DNA from 3 places in the Thauera sp. AutoDN2 genome. Region 3 is predicted to be linked to each of the others. Evidence: riboswitches for the same ligand, from Rfam matches in the RefSeq annotation. Region 3 holds a riboswitch; each other region holds the start of a gene.
The links. Region 3 has a riboswitch for cobalamin ahead of ACPT9U_RS10725 (TonB-dependent receptor domain-containing protein). Riboswitches for the same ligand answer to the same signal wherever they lie in the genome.
Positions count from the first base shown of each region.

Region 1: another riboswitch for cobalamin. It lies ahead of ACPT9U_RS09550 (GNAT family N-acetyltransferase); the one in region 3 lies ahead of ACPT9U_RS10725 (TonB-dependent receptor domain-containing protein).
Region 2: another riboswitch for cobalamin. It lies ahead of bluB (5,6-dimethylbenzimidazole synthase); the one in region 3 lies ahead of ACPT9U_RS10725 (TonB-dependent receptor domain-containing protein).

Region 1 covers NZ_JBNCAR010000013.1:69,374-75,044, forward strand. Annotated here, with positions in the region: gene adh (aldehyde dehydrogenase) at 1-1,052, opposite strand, end outside; gene ACPT9U_RS09545 (ketopantoate reductase family protein) at 1,343-2,284, shown strand; cobalamin riboswitch at 2,284-2,489, shown strand; gene ACPT9U_RS09550 (GNAT family N-acetyltransferase) at 2,647-3,219, shown strand; gene ACPT9U_RS09555 (hypothetical protein) at 3,277-3,489, shown strand; gene ACPT9U_RS09560 (hypothetical protein) at 3,483-3,896, shown strand; gene ACPT9U_RS09565 (ribonucleotide-diphosphate reductase subunit beta) at 3,893-5,071, shown strand; gene gabD (NADP-dependent succinate-semialdehyde dehydrogenase) at 5,148-5,671, opposite strand, start outside.
Region 2 covers NZ_JBNCAR010000002.1:239,724-245,394, forward strand. Annotated here, with positions in the region: gene nirB (nitrite reductase large subunit NirB) at 1-1,267, opposite strand, end outside; gene ACPT9U_RS02465 (nitrate- and nitrite sensing domain-containing protein) at 1,689-3,032, opposite strand; gene bluB (5,6-dimethylbenzimidazole synthase) at 3,110-3,937, opposite strand; cobalamin riboswitch at 3,987-4,180, opposite strand; gene rlmB (23S rRNA (guanosine(2251)-2'-O)-methyltransferase RlmB) at 4,311-5,063, opposite strand; gene rnr (ribonuclease R) at 5,056-5,671, opposite strand, start outside.
Region 3 covers NZ_JBNCAR010000017.1:34,366-40,036, reverse strand. Annotated here, with positions in the region: gene ACPT9U_RS10750 (mitochondrial fission ELM1 family protein) at 1-816, opposite strand, end outside; gene cobC (alpha-ribazole phosphatase family protein) at 830-1,408, opposite strand; gene ACPT9U_RS10740 (adenosylcobinamide-GDP ribazoletransferase) at 1,417-2,196, opposite strand; gene cobT (nicotinate-nucleotide--dimethylbenzimidazole phosphoribosyltransferase) at 2,233-3,291, opposite strand; gene cobU (bifunctional adenosylcobinamide kinase/adenosylcobinamide-phosphate guanylyltransferase) at 3,399-3,947, opposite strand; cobalamin riboswitch at 4,039-4,274, shown strand; gene ACPT9U_RS10725 (TonB-dependent receptor domain-containing protein) at 4,407-5,671, shown strand, end outside.

The DNA of each region.
Region 1 (5,671 bases), on a different contig from region 3:
TTGGTCATCTGTTCCTGCGAGGCCTGCGCCCCCATCATCGTGTCGGTGTCGAGCGGGCTGCCCTGCTTGATGGCGGCGACGCGCTTCAGTGCGCGCTCCATGAAGCGGTCGTAGATCGATTCCTGGATCAGCGCGCGGCTCGGGCAGGTGCACACTTCGCCCTGGTTGAAGGCGAACAGCACCAGGCCCTCGATCGCCTTGTCGAGGAAGGCATCATCCTTGTCCATCACGTCGGCGAAGAAGATGTTGGGCGACTTGCCGCCCAGCTCCAGCGTGGCCGGGATCAGGTTGTTGGCGGCGGCCTGGGCGATGACGCGGCCGGTGGAGGTCGAGCCGGTGAAGGCGATCTTGGCGATGCGCTTGCTGGTGGCGAGCGGCATGCCGGCCTCACGGCCATAGCCGTTGACGATGTTGAGCACGCCCGGCGGCAGCAGGTCGGCGATCAGTTCCATCAGCACCAGGATCGAGATCGGGGTCGACTCGGCGGGCTTGAGCACCACGCAGTTACCCGCACCCAGAGCCGGCGCCAGCTTCCACGCCGCCATCAGGATCGGGAAGTTCCACGGGATGATCTGGCCGACCACGCCCAGCGGCTCGTGGATGTGATAGGCCATGGTGTTCTCGTCGATCTCCGAGATGCCGCCTTCCTGCGAGCGCAGGCAGCCGGCGAAGTAGCGGAAGTGGTCGACGGCGAGCGGGATGTCGGCGTTGAGCGTCTCGCGGATCGGCTTGCCGTTGTCGACGGTCTCGGCGTAGGCGAGCAGTTCGAGGTTGGCCTCGAGGCGGTCGGCGATCTTGAGCAGGATGTTCGAGCGCGTGGTGGCGTCGGTCTTGCCCCAGGTCGGGAAGGCCGCGTGTGCGGCATCGAGCGCCAGCTCAATGTCCTCGGCCGTGGAGCGCGCGGCCTGGGTGTACTTCTGGCCGGAAACCGGGGTGACCACATCGAAATACTGCCCCTTGACCGGGGCCACCCATTTGCCACCGATGAAGTTGTCATAACGGCTTTTGAACTGAACCTTGGCGTCGGCCTGGCCGGGCATTGCGTACAGCATGATCTCGTCTCCTCGATTTTCTGGATGCACAGCAAGTCGCTGCATCTCACCTCCAGCAGGAGTCATGCCAGAATGCGAATGCGCCTGGATTCGGGCATTCCAGCCCCACAGCACATCCCATCGGCTGTTCCCATTGGGTGGAATGAACAGGCTGAGTTGCTCCAGATGCTCCATGGAGCAGGCATGCTGGAGCACCCATCCGATGTTTATGCGACATCGCGACCGCGAAGCCGTCTGGCACGCAACAGGCAGGGATCCACTTGAAATCCGAACCGCTCCGTACGTATCGAATGGACAGTAATCTCGAGGCACCCCCTCGTGCCACACACCACAGCCAGGCCGACACGCGCTTCCCGGTTGCGATCATCGGCGCCGGCGCGCTGGGCCTGCACTTTGCTGCGCGGCTGCGCGCCGTCGTGCCGCTCGCCGTGATTGCGCGTAACGCACACCGGGTCGCAAGCCTCCGCACCGGCGTGCAAGTGGGCGAGCAAACACTCGCCCTGGAAGCCTTCGACGCTGCCCACCCCCCTGTCGCCGACTGGGTGATCGTGCTGGTGAAGGCCGCCGACACAGCGGCAGCCGCGGAAGTCGCCTCACGCATGCGCCCCATCGGCGTGCTGTCCTTGCAGAACGGGATCACCGTGGACATGCTGCGCGGGCATTGCCACGCACAACACGTGGATCAGGGCATCACCACCGAGGGCGCGTGGCGCGACGGCAACCGGGTGCAGCCCTCAGGCGCAGGCGAAACCCTGCTGCCGCCCGGGTTCGAGCCGCTCGCGCGGATGCTGGCGGACGCGGGTCTCGAGGCTCGCATCGAGCCGGAAATCACCGCCGCGCGGCTGGCGAAGCTGCTGGTGAACGTCGCCATCAACCCGCTCGCGGCGCTGTTCCGCGTGCCCAACGGCGCCCTGCTCGAGCCGCCGCACCGCGTACTGCTCAACGCCCTGGTGCGCGAGGCACTGCCGGTACTGCGCGCCAACGGCCTCGAGCTCGACGAAGCGGCCGCGCTCGCGCGGGTGCATGGCGTTGCCCGCGCCACCGCCGCCAACCGCGCCAGCATGCTGCAGGACGTCCTCGCCGGCCGCCACACCGAGATCGACGCCATCACCGGCGCCCTGCTATCCATGGCCGAGGCGGCCGGGCTCGAAGTTCCGACGCATCGCGCGGTGCATACCCTGGTGCGTACGATCGAACGCGGCGCGTTTGACAGCGCCGGGGGCCAGGGCTAACCTCCGCCCCTGTTCATGGTTGTCCGCCGTCATCGGCGGACATGAAAAGGGAATCCGGTGCCGCGCCCAGCGCGAACCCCGGAGCTGCCCCCGCAACTGTAATCGGCGAGTCCTGCGCCCTCTCTGCCACTGGAAATCTTCCGGGAAGGCTGGCGCAAGACGACGACCCGTGAGCCAGGAGACCTGCCATGCACATCACCTTCAACAGTTTGGGGCGGGGTGTCCCTGACAAGAGGCATGGCTCACACCATTTCACTTGCTCGCTTTCCTGATGGCACGGCAGCACCGTATGGCATTGCCATGCGCGTGACGCATCACGCCCGTGCGTCGGAGATCCGCCCTGCCCGCACCGGATCTCCGCCATGCCCACCGCCGACCGCCCCGCTGCAACGCTGACACCGCCGACCGATTCCAGAGGCGTCGTTCTGAGGCCGATGTTCCGCTTCGGCCCCGCCGACGCACCCCGCATCCTCGAACACCTACTTGCGCTGGATGCCGATGACCGCCTGCTGCGCTTCAGCCACGGCATCCGCGACGAAGGCATCGCCGCCTACGTCGCCACCCTCGACTTCGCACGCGACCATGTGCATGGGCTGGGCACCGCACAAGGCGACATCGTCGCCCTCGCCCATATCGCGGTGCGCGATGGGGAGGTCGACTTCGGGCTCAGCGTTACCGCAACTCATCGCCAGCACGGACTGGGCCGAGCACTGTTCAACCACGTCATAGCCCTGGCCCGCCTGCACGGCGCAGGCCGGATCGTGTGTCACAGCATCAGCCCGGCGGTACTCCACATGGCTGCCGCCAGCGGCTTCAGTCGGCCTGGCGGCAGCCACACCGCCCCCTTGACGCTGGATCTGCGGGCCGAGTCCCACGCCGGCGACGACGCCCCGCCTTGCCCGGCCCCCAGCGCAGTCAGCCTCGCGGCCGCCTGAAGCTCGCCTTCCCTCAGCAACCCGTTTCATCCGCACTCACCCAGACGAGGACCACCCGTGGACCGACTTCCGACCGAAGCACTTGATAACGCCATGCAACTCGCCGCTTTCCAGATCATCCGCCGCAATGGCGCCGTCGTTGCCTTCGATCCGAACAAGATCGCCGTCGCCATGACCAAGACCTTTCTCGCCGTCGAGGGCCGCCAGGGCGCGGCGAGATCCGCCTCTTCAAGCGCCTGCCCGCCTTCCAGCTGTGGCGCAAGATGCTGACCATGCTGTTCGAGACCGGGCATCCGTGGATCACCTTCAAGGACGCCTGCAACCTGCGCTCGCCGCAGCAGCACGTGGGCGTGGTGCATGGCTCCAACCTGTGCACCGAGATCACGCTCAACACCTCGGCCGACGAGACCGCGGTGTGCAACCTCGGCTCGGTGAACCTGCCCGCCCATCTGGTGCGCGAGCTGAAGGCACTCGGCCTGTGGGACGAGGGGATGGTGGCCGACCTCAAGTACTTCGACGGCTCACTCACCCCGATCGAGGGCATTCACGCCGAACTCAAGGCGCGTTACGCCACCGCAATGGAGAAAACCGGCACCAACACGCCGGCCACCACCAGCGACGACCCGGCGCCCAAGACCTGCTCCATTCTCGACCCCGACTGCGAGGCCTGCCAATGACCGCCTTCTTCGACGACTGGGACACGCCGGTTCGCCCTCGGGCAGCCACTGCTCCAGCCGCTACGCCAGCCTCCCGCCAGGCAGACTCCCCGGCGTCCACGGTGACGCCCACGGCGCCGGCATTCCGCCCCGACGCGGCCCTGTCCGCCACCGATGCCCGGCCGGGCGCGCTGGCACCGGTGCGTGCTGCCGACAAACGCATCGTCAACGGCCAGGGTGACATCAACCAGCTCGCGCCCTTCAAGTACCCCTGGGCGTGGGAGTTCTTCCTCAACGCCAACAAGAACCACTGGACGCCGCTGGAAATCTCCATGGCGCAGGACGTTCACGACTACCACCATCGCCTGACGCCGGCCGAGCGCCATGTGTTCGAGAACGTGCTGTCCTATCTGACCACCTCGGACATCCTCGCCATGCGCAACATCGGCCTGGCGGTGATGGAGAAGATGACCGCGCCCGAGCTGCAGATCTACCAGGCCCGCCAGGTGTATGAGGAAGCCCTGCATACCTGGACATACCAGCACTGCATCGAAAGCCTGGGCCTGGACCAGCAGGAGATCTACAACCGCTACCGCGTCGTGCCCGAGATCCACGGCAAGATCGCGCTCGCCAACCGCCGGCTCGAGCGCGTGATGCGGGCCGACTTCGACCTCACCGACCGCGACAACCTGCACGAATTCGCGCTCTCCTACCTCTTCTTCGCCGCCATCTTCGAGGGCTGCTGGTTCTACAACGGCTTCACCCCCATCTTCGCGCTGCAGCGGCGCGGGCTGATGAAGGGCACGGCCGAGCAGTTGCAGTACATCATGCGCGACGAGGTGCTGCACTGCGCCTTCGGCATCCGCACCGTGCGCACGCTCATCGCCGAGGAAAACCTGCAGCTCGATCCCGCGGCGCTCGCCCGCCTGTGGGAAGAAGCCGAGGCCGCCGAAACCGCCTACGCCGGCTACCTGCTGCGCGAGCCCATCCTTGGCTACTCGGCTGCGCAGCATATGGGCCAGTTCCGCTACATCGCCAACCGCCGCGCCCGCCAGCTCGGGCTGGCCGAGCCCTTCCCCGGCGCGGAGAACGTGCTGCCGTGGCTGGACGAGCAGGCCAACCTTCGCAAGGAGAAGAACTTCTTCGAGACGCGGGTCACGGAGTATCAGACCGGCGGCGCGCTGAGCTGGGAGTGAGCACAGGCGGACGGGGTGGCGCCTGCAGCGCCCCCCGCCACCACCGCGCAGCCTTCGCGCCGAGATCAGCCAGCGATTAGCGGATCCCGCCCATGCACAGGTACTTGATCTCGACGAAGTCGTCGATGCCGTACTTCGAGCCCTCGCGCCCGACGCCGGAGGCCTTGACGCCGCCGAAGGGCGCGACCTCGGTGGAGATGAGGCCTTCGTTGATGCCGACGATGCCGTACTCCAGCCCTTCGGCCACGCGCCACACGCGGGCGATGTCGCGCGCGTAGAAATAGGCGGCGAGACCGAACTCGGTGTCGTTGGCCATGCGGATCGCTTCCTCTTCTGTATGGAAGCGGAACAGCGGCGCCACCGGGCCGAAGATCTCCTCGCGCGCCACGCGCATCGCAGGGGTGACACCGGTGACGATGGTGGGCTCGAAGAAGGTGCCGCCGAGCGCATGGCGCTTGCCACCGCAGGCGATCTGCGCGCCCTTGCCCACCGCGTCGGCGAGTAACTCCTCCACCTTCTCCACCGCATCCTCGTTGATCAGCGGTCCCTGCTGCACCTCGCCCGAGAGCCCCGGGCCTACCTTGAGCTTCGCCACCGCTT
Region 2 (5,671 bases), on a different contig from region 3:
GGCCGAACATGAGCTGGCCGCGCAGCTCATGAACGCTCTGGCGGTCCTTCATGAGCTGGAAGTACCAGGAACCGTCGGCGGTGTCGCCGTACAGCACCGAGCCGACGATGCGGTCGTCCTTGAGCACCACCCGCTTGTACACGCCGCCCAGCTTGTCGTGCAGCACGATGTCCTCGGTGCCCGGGCCGCCACTGAAGTCGCCCGCCGAGAACACGTCGATGCCAGTCACCTTGAGCTTGGTGGAGGTCACCGAGCCGAGGTAGCGCCCAATGCCATGGTTGGCGAGGTGGTTGGCGCACACCTTGCCTTGCTCGAACAGCGGCGCCACCAGGCCGTAGGCGACGCCACGGTGCGCCACGCACTCACCGACCGCGTAGATGCGCGGGTCGGTGACGGTCTGCAGGGTGTCGGAGACATGGATGCCACGCACCCGCCCGCTGCCGCAGTACAGGCCGGCCGACTCGGCGAGCGCGTAGTTGGGCCGGATGCCTGCAGCGACCACCACCAGGTCGGCGGCGATCTCCATGCCGCCCTTGAAGCGCACCGAACCCACGCGCCCGGCACCCCCGGCACCCTCCTCGCCGCCGGTGTCGCCATGGGCGCTGCGCGCCGGCAGCAGCGCCTCGGTCTGGCGTGCGAGCAGGAACTTCATGCCCTTGGCTTCGAGCGAGGCCTGCAGCATGTCGGCTGCCACCTTGTCGAGCTGGCGCTCCATGATCCAGTCACCGATGTGCACCACGGTCACGTCCATGCCACGCAGCATCAGCCCATTGGCGGCCTCCAGGCCGAGCAGGCCGGCACCGATGACGACCGCGTGGCGGTACTTGCCGGCGGCCTCGATCATCGCCTCGGTATCGGCGATGTCGCGATAACCGAGCACGCCAGGCAGATCGTTGCCGGGGATGGGCGGGATGAAGGGCGTTGATCCGGTAGCGAGCAGCAGCCGATCGTAGTCGGCCTCGGTGACGCTGCCGTCCTTGGCTTCGGCGGCCACCCTGCGCCTCACCCGGTCGATCTTCGTCACCGTGCTGCCCGCATGCAGCTTGATGCCGTTGTCGCGGTACCAGTCGAGATCGTTGAGCATGATCTCGGGCAGGGTCATCTCGCCTGCCAGCACCGGCGAGAGCAGGATGCGGTTGTAGTTGCCGTGCGGCTCGGCACCGAACACGGTGATGTCGTAGAGGTCGGGCGCGAGCTTGATCAGCTCTTCGATCGTGCGCACGCCGGCCATACCGTTGCCGACAAGGACGAGTTTCATCTTCTTCATGGTCTTCTCCGCGACAAGGCCAGTACGTTCGAAACGGAAACGGCGCCCACTCCGCCCAGCCCTTTGGGCCGTAGCGGAATGGACGCCGTTGTCCTGAAGCTGGAAATTTCTGGGCAGCGCTCGCTGCCGGGTGCCCGACCGCCTTTGGCCGGTTGCTGAACACTTCAAAGCATCAAACATGCCAAGCCGGGCAGGCCGCAGCACAGGCCCGGAATCCGGGGCATAGATCCGGTTTCTGCGCTGCAGCTCGCACGAACGTCCGGCCTCGCAACGTCTTCGACCGCACTGCTGCAGTGCAGCAGTCGAGCCCCGATGCACGCCGATGGTGCAATCCGCGCCAGCAGCCCAGGCGCGCATGGCTCACGCCCCGCAACGCAATGCCGCGGCTGGAGCCCAGCCATCGCAACGCAGCAGGCTGCCCTCAGCTCCGCCCCGGCAGAAATGCCTCCATCGCGAGCGCGGCCTCGGCAACCTCGACGATGCGGCGCCCCTGGTTCATCGCCGTCTGCCGCAGCAGGCGGTAGGCCTCATCCTCGGCGAGCCCCTGGTGGCGCATCAGCACTCCCTTCGCGCGCTCGACGAGCTTGCGCTCCTCCAGGCTCGCACGTACGGCAGCGAGTTCGTCACTCATCGCCTGCAGCCGGCTCGACTGCGCATGCAGTACGTCGACGATCGAAGCGGCCAGACGCGGCCCCATCGGATCGGGCACCGCGGGCCTGCCCGCCCCGCCCTCCAGCCCACCATTCAGCCCGCCGAACTCACCGGCGCGTCCTTCCTCCGCCCCTTCTTCACCCATGCGCACGCCGGGCGTGGCCCCTGCGGCGTCCAGTCCCTCCATTCCGTCCAGCGCAGATGCGAGCCGCTGCGGGTCATCCGGATCTGCCTGCAGGGCCTCGCTGCGCCGCAGGCATTCCGTCCTCAGTGCCGCGCCAAGCAGCACTTCGACCTCCCGCACGCGGTCGAGGCGCAGCGAGCAGCAGGCAAACCACTCCTGGGCCCGCTCGGGCACGCCCGCAACAGCCTGCCCATCTGCAAGCAGCTTGCGGCGCAGGCGCTCCAGTTCGACGAGTGGCATCGCCTGCTGCACACCCTGCCATGCCGTCCGCACATCCTCCGGAGAAAAGGCCTCGAAGCGCTGGAAGCACGCCTCCTGACCCTCGATCAGATACAGCAGCGGCGGGCCATCCACTGCCGGATCGGCCGTCGCAGCAAACACCGCCGTGCCCAGCGCACGTTCCTGGCCAGCGAGCTCCTTGCCCTGCATGAGGTTGAACAGCGCCACGAGCAGCCGTGAAATCGCGGGATCGGCTGCCACGTCCGCCGCCTCGAGCACCAGCGCCAGCAGGGCAGCGATGGTCCGCCTGAAGTGCGCTGTCGCCTCGGCGACGGAGCAGCGCTGGCGCACGATCGCCTCGCGCAGATCGGGGAGCATGTCGACGCGGTGCAGCGCAAGGGCGATACGGGTAAACAGCCGAGCGCCGCCGGCCACAGCGAAACCTGGCACGGCGTCACGGATCTCCGGCCGCCCCAGCCAGGATCGCACGGCCGCCTCCGCGCTGCGGCTTGCCTCGGCATGCTCTTGCCGTTCCGGGCCAAAACGCGCGCCCGTGGAAGCCAGAAAAAGGTTTGAGGCGCCGCGCTCGCCTTGCAGGCGATGCACGAGTTCGCCCACGAGCTGGACGAGCTCGCAGCTGCGCGCAAGCTGTTCCAGCTCGTGGATCTCGCTGCGACGAGCAGCGACGAGAAAGGCCAGGGTCGATTTCACGCGGGGCTCCCGAGGGTTCTTGTTCTGCGGCCGGGGCCGCAGGGGTAGAACCAAGCAAGAGCCGTGCGCAGCCAGTGTCAGCGTGGGCGAGGAGGCAGCTTCCGTACCTGATCGATGAGCTGTTCGCCAGCCTCGTCCGCGGGCCCCTGCCAGCCATCGAAATGCAGCAGCTCGGGCAAGGGCATGCGCGGCAACCAGCCCGCAGCCTCGAGTTCGGGCTGGGCGTGAAACGCGCTCACGTGACCGATGCACAGGTAGGCGATCGGTACGATTTCACGCGGGATGCCCAGCACCTCGCGCAGCGCCTGCGGGTGCAGGATGCTGACCCAGCCCACGCCGAGGTTCTCGGCACGCGCGGCCAGCCACAGGTTCTGCACCGCACACACCGCGCTGTACACGTCCATCGCGCCGATGTGGGTGCGGCCGATCACCACCGGCCCATGGCGGCTGCGGTCGCAGGTGATGCAGATGTTCACCGGCGACTCGAGGATGCCTTCGAGCTTCAGGTTGCGGTAGGTGTCGCGCTTGCCTTCCTCGAACATCTGTTCGGCCTCGGCGTGCGCGGCAAGGAAGTCAGCATGGATCTGCTCGCGCACCGCGCGCGAGCGCACCACGATGAAATCCCAGGGCTGCATGAAGCCTACCGAGGGCGCGTGATGAGCGGCATCGAGCACACGCGCGAGCACCTCGTCGGGGATCGGATCGGGCAGGAACTCGCCCCGCACGTCGCGGCGGGTATGGATGGCGCGATAGACCGCGTCGCGCTCGGCCGCATCGAAGCGCGGATCGGCCTGGAAGCGCACGGGGCCGGCGCTGCCGGCCAGGTCGTTCGTGACCGGTTCTTGGGTAAATGCGGGCGCGTCGGTACGCGCCGGCGCGGCATGCGCCTGCGTCGGGCTGCTCATGAAGTATTCCCCTTGTCGTCGAGCAGTAGACAGCCACCGACCAGGCGACTGCTGGGTGCACTTCGAGGCCGGTCTTCCGGCTGCGGATCAACTCGTCCGGACGCCTTCCCGGTCCTTGCGGACCAGTGACTGGGCGAACCTTGCCCGGACAATCCCCTTCACGGCGCTGGGCGCGCGGTGGGTTTGCACCACCTTCCCGATTCTCCCGCGCAGCGCGCGGGCACCTCGAAGCAAACAGGGGCGCAAGCTTAGCCGCAAACGGGCTGCCGCGGCAAAAGACGTGCGCTGGGTCAGTGCGTTCCTGCAGCGCCCGCACGGTGGCGTGCCGGGCGCAGACCGGACGAGCAAACGCGTGCGAGCCGCCTAGCCAGTTTCAGCCCCGCTGGCGGCGCGCCTCGAACAGGCAGATCCCGCTCGCCACCGACACATTGAGGCTCTCGACGCTACCGTGCATGGGGATGCGGGCAAGCGCATCGCAGGTGTCGCGGGTGAGGCGACGCAGGCCGTCACCTTCGGCGCCGAGCACCCACGCCACTGGCACCTTCTGGTCGATGTCGTAGATGGACTTGTCGGCTTCGCCTGCGGCACCGACGATCCACACGCCGGCGTCCTGCATCTCGCGCAGGGCGCGGGCAAGGTTGGTCACGGTGATGTAGGGCACGGTATCGGCGGCGCCGCTGGCGACCTTGACCGCAGTGGCGTTGAGGCCCACCGCGCGGTCCTTGGGTGCGACCACCGCATGTGCACCGGCGGCGTCGGCCACACGCAGACAGGCGCCGAGGTTGTGCGGATCCTGCACGCCGTCGAGAACCAGGATCAGCGCATTCTCGTCCAGGCTGTCGAGCACGTCGGCGAGCTTGATCTCGCGCCGGGTGGCGTCGACCTTGGCGACCACGCCCTGGTGGCGACGGGTGCCCACCATGCCGTCGAGCTTGTCGCCCTCGCTCTGCAGGATGCGCACGCCGGCAGCCTCGGCCTGGGCAATGAACTTCTTCACCCGCGCGTCCTTGCGGTCACCGGAGAGGTAGATCTCCAGCACCGATTCGGGCGCATGGCGCAGCTTGGCAGAGACCGCGTGGAAGCCGTAAATCAGCTTGGTGGGAGTGTTCTCGGGTGCTTTAGCCACGGTCGGTGCCCTTGGTGGTGGTCTTGCGGCGGGCGCGTCGTGCCGGAGCCGCAGTCGGGGGCGCGGATTCTAGCGCTTCGGCTGCGGCTACGGCGACTGGTTCGGCGGCGGACTTCTTCGTACGCGCCTTGCGGGGCTTCGGCTCGGCGGCTTCCGACACGACAGCGCTCACCTCGAGGGGCGGCGCGCCGGCAGACTTCTTCGCACGGGTGGCGCGCGGCTTGCGCGCTTTCTTGCTCTCTGCCGGCGCCGCAGCCGCGGCTGGCACTTCGGCGGGCTGCGCAGGCGCCTTCGGCTCGGCCGGCAGCTGCCCTTCAATGAGGCGGAAGTCGATCTTGTTGGTCGCCATATCCACCCGTACGAGCTGCACCTTGACCCGGTCGGAGAGGCGGAACTGCTTGCCGGTGCGCTCGCCCATGAGCGCGTGGCGCATCTCGTCGTAGTGGAAGTAGTCGCTCCCGAGATCCGAGATGTGCAGCAGGCCCTCGATGAAGATGTCGTCGAGCGCGACGAAGAGGCCGAAGGGCACGACCGCCGACACGCTGCCGGTGAACTCCTCACCGACGCGGTCCTGCATGAAGTAGCACTTGAGGAAGGCGACCACGTCA
Region 3 (5,671 bases):
CTCCCAATCCGCAAACGGGGTGACGAAGCCCTCGCGCTGCAGTTGCGCCACCCCTGCGGTGATCCGCGTTTCGCCCTGCCGCGGCACCGAGAGCAGCCCGGTAGCTGCGCCGGCGGTGAGGCTCTCGTACACCATCGAGACGCTGTCCTCCGTGACCCAGGCTTGCGCACTGCGCGCAACCTGTTCCATCGCCCAGCCGGACGGCGTGTCGCGCACCGGGCGTACGTCCACGCCGCGTTCGCGCAGGGCGAGCAGCGCCGACTCGGTGTCGGCCGGCGTGCGGCGTGAGGTGGTCAGCGTCCAGCGCATCCCTGGTGTGGCGGCGAGGATGGCGTCGATTTGCGCGAGCAGGTCGGCACTGTTCCAGCCGTGGTGCTTGGACGGCCCGCCGATCAGGAACAAACCCTTGTCGACTTCGCGCTCGCGGCTGGGGCGGGCGGTGTTGAGCACGCCGCGGGTGGCGATGATGTTGGCACGCTCGGGCGGATGATCGTGCTGCGGGATCACGCACAGGTCGAACCAGCCCAGTGGCAGGCTGGGCCGCATCAGCGCGATGAGCTTGCCGCCGTGCGCGCGTCGTGCGGCAAGGCCGGCGAGGTGGGTGCGATGGCCGGCGACGAGGATGAAATCCGGGTCGGGCAGTCCCGCGCCCGCCGGGAAGTGGCCGCCCAGCCACTGCCACAGCGCGCTGTGCCCGGCCGGGGCGTCGATCCAGTGCGCCTCGACCGCCGCGCGCGCAGCAAGCGCCTGCGCCAGCCCCTGCAGTTGGCTGCGATGGCCGGGCTTGTTGTCGGTGATGAGCCAGAGGGAAGTCATCGGGGCTTCACCTTCATCCTCGGTTGAACCACTTCAGCACCACGCCCCAGCTTTCCATGTCGATCCGTGTCACCTGTCCGCAGCCGAAGTCCAGTCCCAGCCAGCGCTCGGGCGGCAGGCCGAGGAGGTGGCCCGCGATGACGCGCAGCGGGCCGCCGTGGGCTATGACGACGAGGTGTTCGGGCGCCGTGCCTGGAAATACCCTATTTCCAGATTCTTGCCTGATCTCGTCCAGCCATTGCAGCACCCGTGCCGCCATCTCACGCGGCGACTCGCCGCCTGGCGCGCGAAAGCCGAGCGGGTCGGCGGCCCAGTCGTCGATGGCGCTGCCGATGTCGGCAAAGCTGCGGCCTTCCCACTCGCCGAAACAAATCTCCTTGAGCCGGTCGTCGAGGTGCGGCCTTCCAAGTGCCTCCGCGAGCAGGCGCGCACGCGCGAGCGGGCTGGCGTGCAGCGTGAAAGTGTCGGGCAGCAGCGGCCGCAGGCGGGCGGCGACCTCGGCAGGGCATTCGGCCAGGCCGAGATCGGTCTGCCCGTAGCAGGTGCCGGGCTCGACAGCGGGGCGGGGGTGGCGGATGAGGTGAAGTTGCATGCGCGGTTTCAGGTGGTCAAGGGGGTGCCGATGGCGGTGAGCACCCCGATATAGCACGCCAGCTCCGCCGCCTGCTGCACCGCGCCGAGCAGGTCGCCAGTGTGGCCGCCCAGGCGGCGCAGGAAGAGGCGGGCGAGCCAGAGCGTGACCAGTGCGGCGAGGATCAGCGACCCGGCCGCGGGCGCGAGGCCGAGCCCTGCCAGAGGCAGCAGGCCGAAGACTGTTGCGAATGCCAGCTCGCCGCGCGGCAGCCGCTTCGCCACGGTCCGCGCCTTGGCACTGTCGTCCTCACGTGCGTAGGGCAGGGCGTGCAGCACGCCGACCGCAGCCAGGCGCGACAGCGCGTGCGCGGCGATCAACGCGGCGGCGGCTGTCGTGGGCGAGATGGCAGCGAGCTCGATCAGCGCTGCGGCCTTGGCCAGCAGCATCAGCACGATGGCGATGGCGCCGTAGCTGCCGATGCGCGAGTCCTTCATGATCGCGAGGATCTGTGCCTTCTCCCAGCCGCCACCGAGGCCGTCACAGGCGTCGGCAAAGCCGTCTTCATGCAGGGCACCGGTCAGGCGAACGGTGAGCGCCATCGAAAGAATGACCGCGAGGCTGACCGGCAGCAGCGAGGTGAGTACGAGCAGCGCCGCGGCGCCGGCGCATCCCACCACCCAGCCCACCAGCGGCAGCCATGCGGCGGCGTGCGCGAGCCGCTCCGGCACCCATTCCACCCAGGCGGGCACGGGCAGCCGGGTGAAATAGCCCAGCGCGGTGAAGAAGCGGGCGAACTGCTCGCGCATGGCCGCGTTCCGGGGGCGTGAAAACCGTTTGCGCGCTTAGGTCGCCGGACCTTGGTCGCTCACCCCGGCCGACTCGAAGCTTGCCATGTCGTTGAGGAAGTTGACCGCGGCCTGCACCAGCGGCAGGGCGAGAGCGGCGCCCGTGCCTTCGCCGAGGCGCAGGTCGAGCTCCATCAGCGGTTGGGCGTCGAGATAGTCGAGCTGCACGCGGTGCCCCGGCTCCTGCGAGCGGTGCCCGAATATGCAGTAAGACAGCACGTTGCAGGCGATGGCATGTGCAGCCAGCAGGGCGGAGGTGACGATGAACCCATCAACCAGGATCAGCATCCGCTTTTCCGCTGCACCGAGCATTGCACCGGCCATCATCGCAATCTCGAAGCCGCCGTACTGGGCCAGCACCTCCAGCCCGTCGTGGTGTCGGCCGCCGCGTTCGAGCGCCTGCGACAGCAACTGGCGCTTGCGGATCAGCCCGGCGTCGTCCAGCCCGGTGCCGCGCCCGGTCACGCTGTACAGATCGCCGTCGCGGGCCGCGCCCACCAGGCAGTGGGTGATCAGCGAGGCCGAGGCCGTGTTGCCGATGCCCATCTCGCCGAAGGCGACACAGTTGCAGCCGTTGTCCGCCAGCGCATGGGCGAGTTCACGGCCGCGCTGCAGGGCGGCGTCGCGCTGGCCGGGCGTCATTGCGGGCTGTTCGATGTAGTTCGCGGTGCCCGGCGCGATCTTCGCGTCGATCAGTCCGGTGCGTTTGCCGAAATCGTGATTCACCCCGGCATCGACCACGGTGAGCCCCCAGCCCATCTGCTTGCTGAACACGTTGATGGCGGCGCCGCCGGCGAGAAAGTTCTCTACCATCTGCCAGGTGACGTCCTGCGGAAAGGCCGATACGCCCGCCTTTGCCGCGCCATGATCGCCGGCGAACACCACCATGTGCGGCTGGCGGATCTCGGGTGTGAGCGTCTGCTGGATGAGGCCGATCTGGTGTGCGAGCGGCTCCAGGCGCCCGAGCGCGCCGAGCGGCTTGGTCTTGCGGTCGATCTTGTGTTGCAGCGCGGCGGACAGCAGCGGGTCGGGCGGAACGATGGCGAAGGGTTTCATGGTGACAAGCTTGGTCGGTTGGACGGGATGTTCATCGTGGACGGGGGCTACGCAGCCGCATGGAGTGCAGCACACGCGTCCGTCCTGGATGTCGTGCGGCTTGCAGTTTAGCCCTGCTTCAGCACCAGCGGCAGTCCAGCGGCGACGAAGACAACCCGTTTGCATAGGGTGGCCACTGCCTGGTTGAGCCGTCCGGCCTCGTCGCGAAACAGCCTGCCAAGCTGGGTTTCGGGCACCAGCCCCAGCCCAACCTCGTTGGCGACGAGGAGAATGCGGCCGGGCAATGCGGGCAAGGTGGCGAGCAGTCTCTCGCGCTCGCGGCGAAAGCGCGGCAGCTCGTCGGCGTCGGCTCCGGGTGGCAGGTGCTCGGCGTCGATCAGCAGGTTGGTGACCCACAGCGTCAGGCAGTCCACCACCAGACAGCGATCGGGTGCGGCTTCGCGGCGCAGTGCATCGGCCAGCGCCACGGGCGCCTCCACCGTACGCCAGCCCGCGGGGCGGTCGGCCTGGTGGCGGCGGATGCGCGCGGCCATTTCGTCGTCGAGGGCTTCGGCGGTGGCGATCACCGTCACCGCAAGTCCGGATCCGGCGGCGCGCCGTTCGGCTTCACGGCTCTTGCCGGAGCGTGCGCCGCCGAGGATGAGTTCACATGTCATTGTCGTGGTTTGGTTTTCCGCTCGTCGTGCGGATTCTTTTTGCAGTGCACGATACCGCCTCGTACGGTATCATCCGCCCCCACTGCCCCGGAAGGGGCAACGCGTTATCGGTGCCCGCGGGCGTATCTCGCCCAGGGTTAAACGGGAAACAGGTGCGCGGCCCTTCGCAAACGAGGCCGCAATGCCTGTGCTGCCCCCGCAACGGTAAGTGCGCGCAAGGTGTGTCCTGCAGCCACTGGGAACATTCCCGGGAAGGCGACTCACCCGTCCGGCCATCAGGCCGGCACAGCGCACGAGCCCGGAGACCGGCCGGAACGCGGAATGGCGGATGTGCCGCGGGGTGGCGGCGACGGGCGCGGTTTGTCTTGCTCTCTTCGGTTCTACCTGCCTCGTGGTGCGTCCATGTGAAGTTGCCATGGCGTGCGGGGACGCACGGTGTGGCGAAGGGAGAGCCCTACGATGAATATCCGCTTCTCCGCGCTGGCTTCGGCTGGCGCGCTGTGCTGTTTCACCCTGCCGGCCGTTCATGCCGCCGATGCCCAGTTGGGCCATGTGGTCGTCACGGCCACCCGTCAGCCGGTCAGTGCAGATGCCGCGCTCGCGAGCGTCGACGTGATCGAACGTGACGAGATTGCCCGTGCCGGTCATTCGAGCCTGCTCGGCCTGCTGGCGTCGCGGCCGGGGGTGCAGATGGCACGCAATGGCGGCCCTGGATCGAGCGGAAGCGTCTATATTCGCGGCGCCAACGCCGGGCATACGCTGTTGCTTGTGGACGGTGTCCGCATCGGCTCGGCGACCAGCGGCTCGCCGGTGCTGGAGACCATCCCGCTCGAGATCGTTGAGCGCATCGAGATCCTGCGCGGCCCCGGCAGCGCACTTTATGGTGCGGATGCGCTGGGCGGCGTGATCCAGGTGTTCACCCGCAAGGGCAAGGAGGGCTTCCACCCCTCGGCGCGCGTGGGTGCCGGCAGCGACGGCGCACGTGAAGCCAGCGCCACGCTGGCTGGCGGTGCGGGTGTCCTGCGCTATAGCGTGACCGCTGGGCATGAGCGCAGCGACGGCTTTAATGCGCGCACGCCGGTGCTGTCCGTGAACGACCGCGACGACGACGGTTTCCGCGAGGATTACCTCAGCGCCTCGCTGGCGCTGGACCTGGGCGGCAACGACGAAATTGGTGCCAATGTGCTGTATTCCGACATGCGCAACTGGTATGACGCAGCTCAGCCCTTCGATTCCCATCTGGACAAACGCGCGGAATCCTATGGCATGTATCTGCGCAAGCAGCATTCGTCCGATTGGGTCAGCACCCTGCGTTTCGGCCATGGCGTCGATGCGCTCGAGAACCAGTCGAATGCCGGCGCGCGTTCCCGCTTCGACACGACACAGCGTCAATTGAGTTGGCAGCACGATATTGCGCTCGGTGGCGGCTCCTTGATGGCGGCCTACGAGTTCCTGCAGCAGCGCGTGCAGACGACGACCCACTACGAGAGGACCCGGCGCCATATGAACGCCTTCCTGCTCGGCTGGGGCGGCGAGTTCGATCGCCACCGCGTGCAACTCAATGCACGTCACGACCGCAATTCCCAGTTCGGCAGCAAGACCACCGGAACAGCGGCCTACGGCTACGAGATCACGCCGGAGTGGCGCGTCCATGCAAGCATCGGCAATGCGTTCAAGGCACCGACCTTCAATGATCTCTATTACCCCGTAGAGTGCTATCCGGT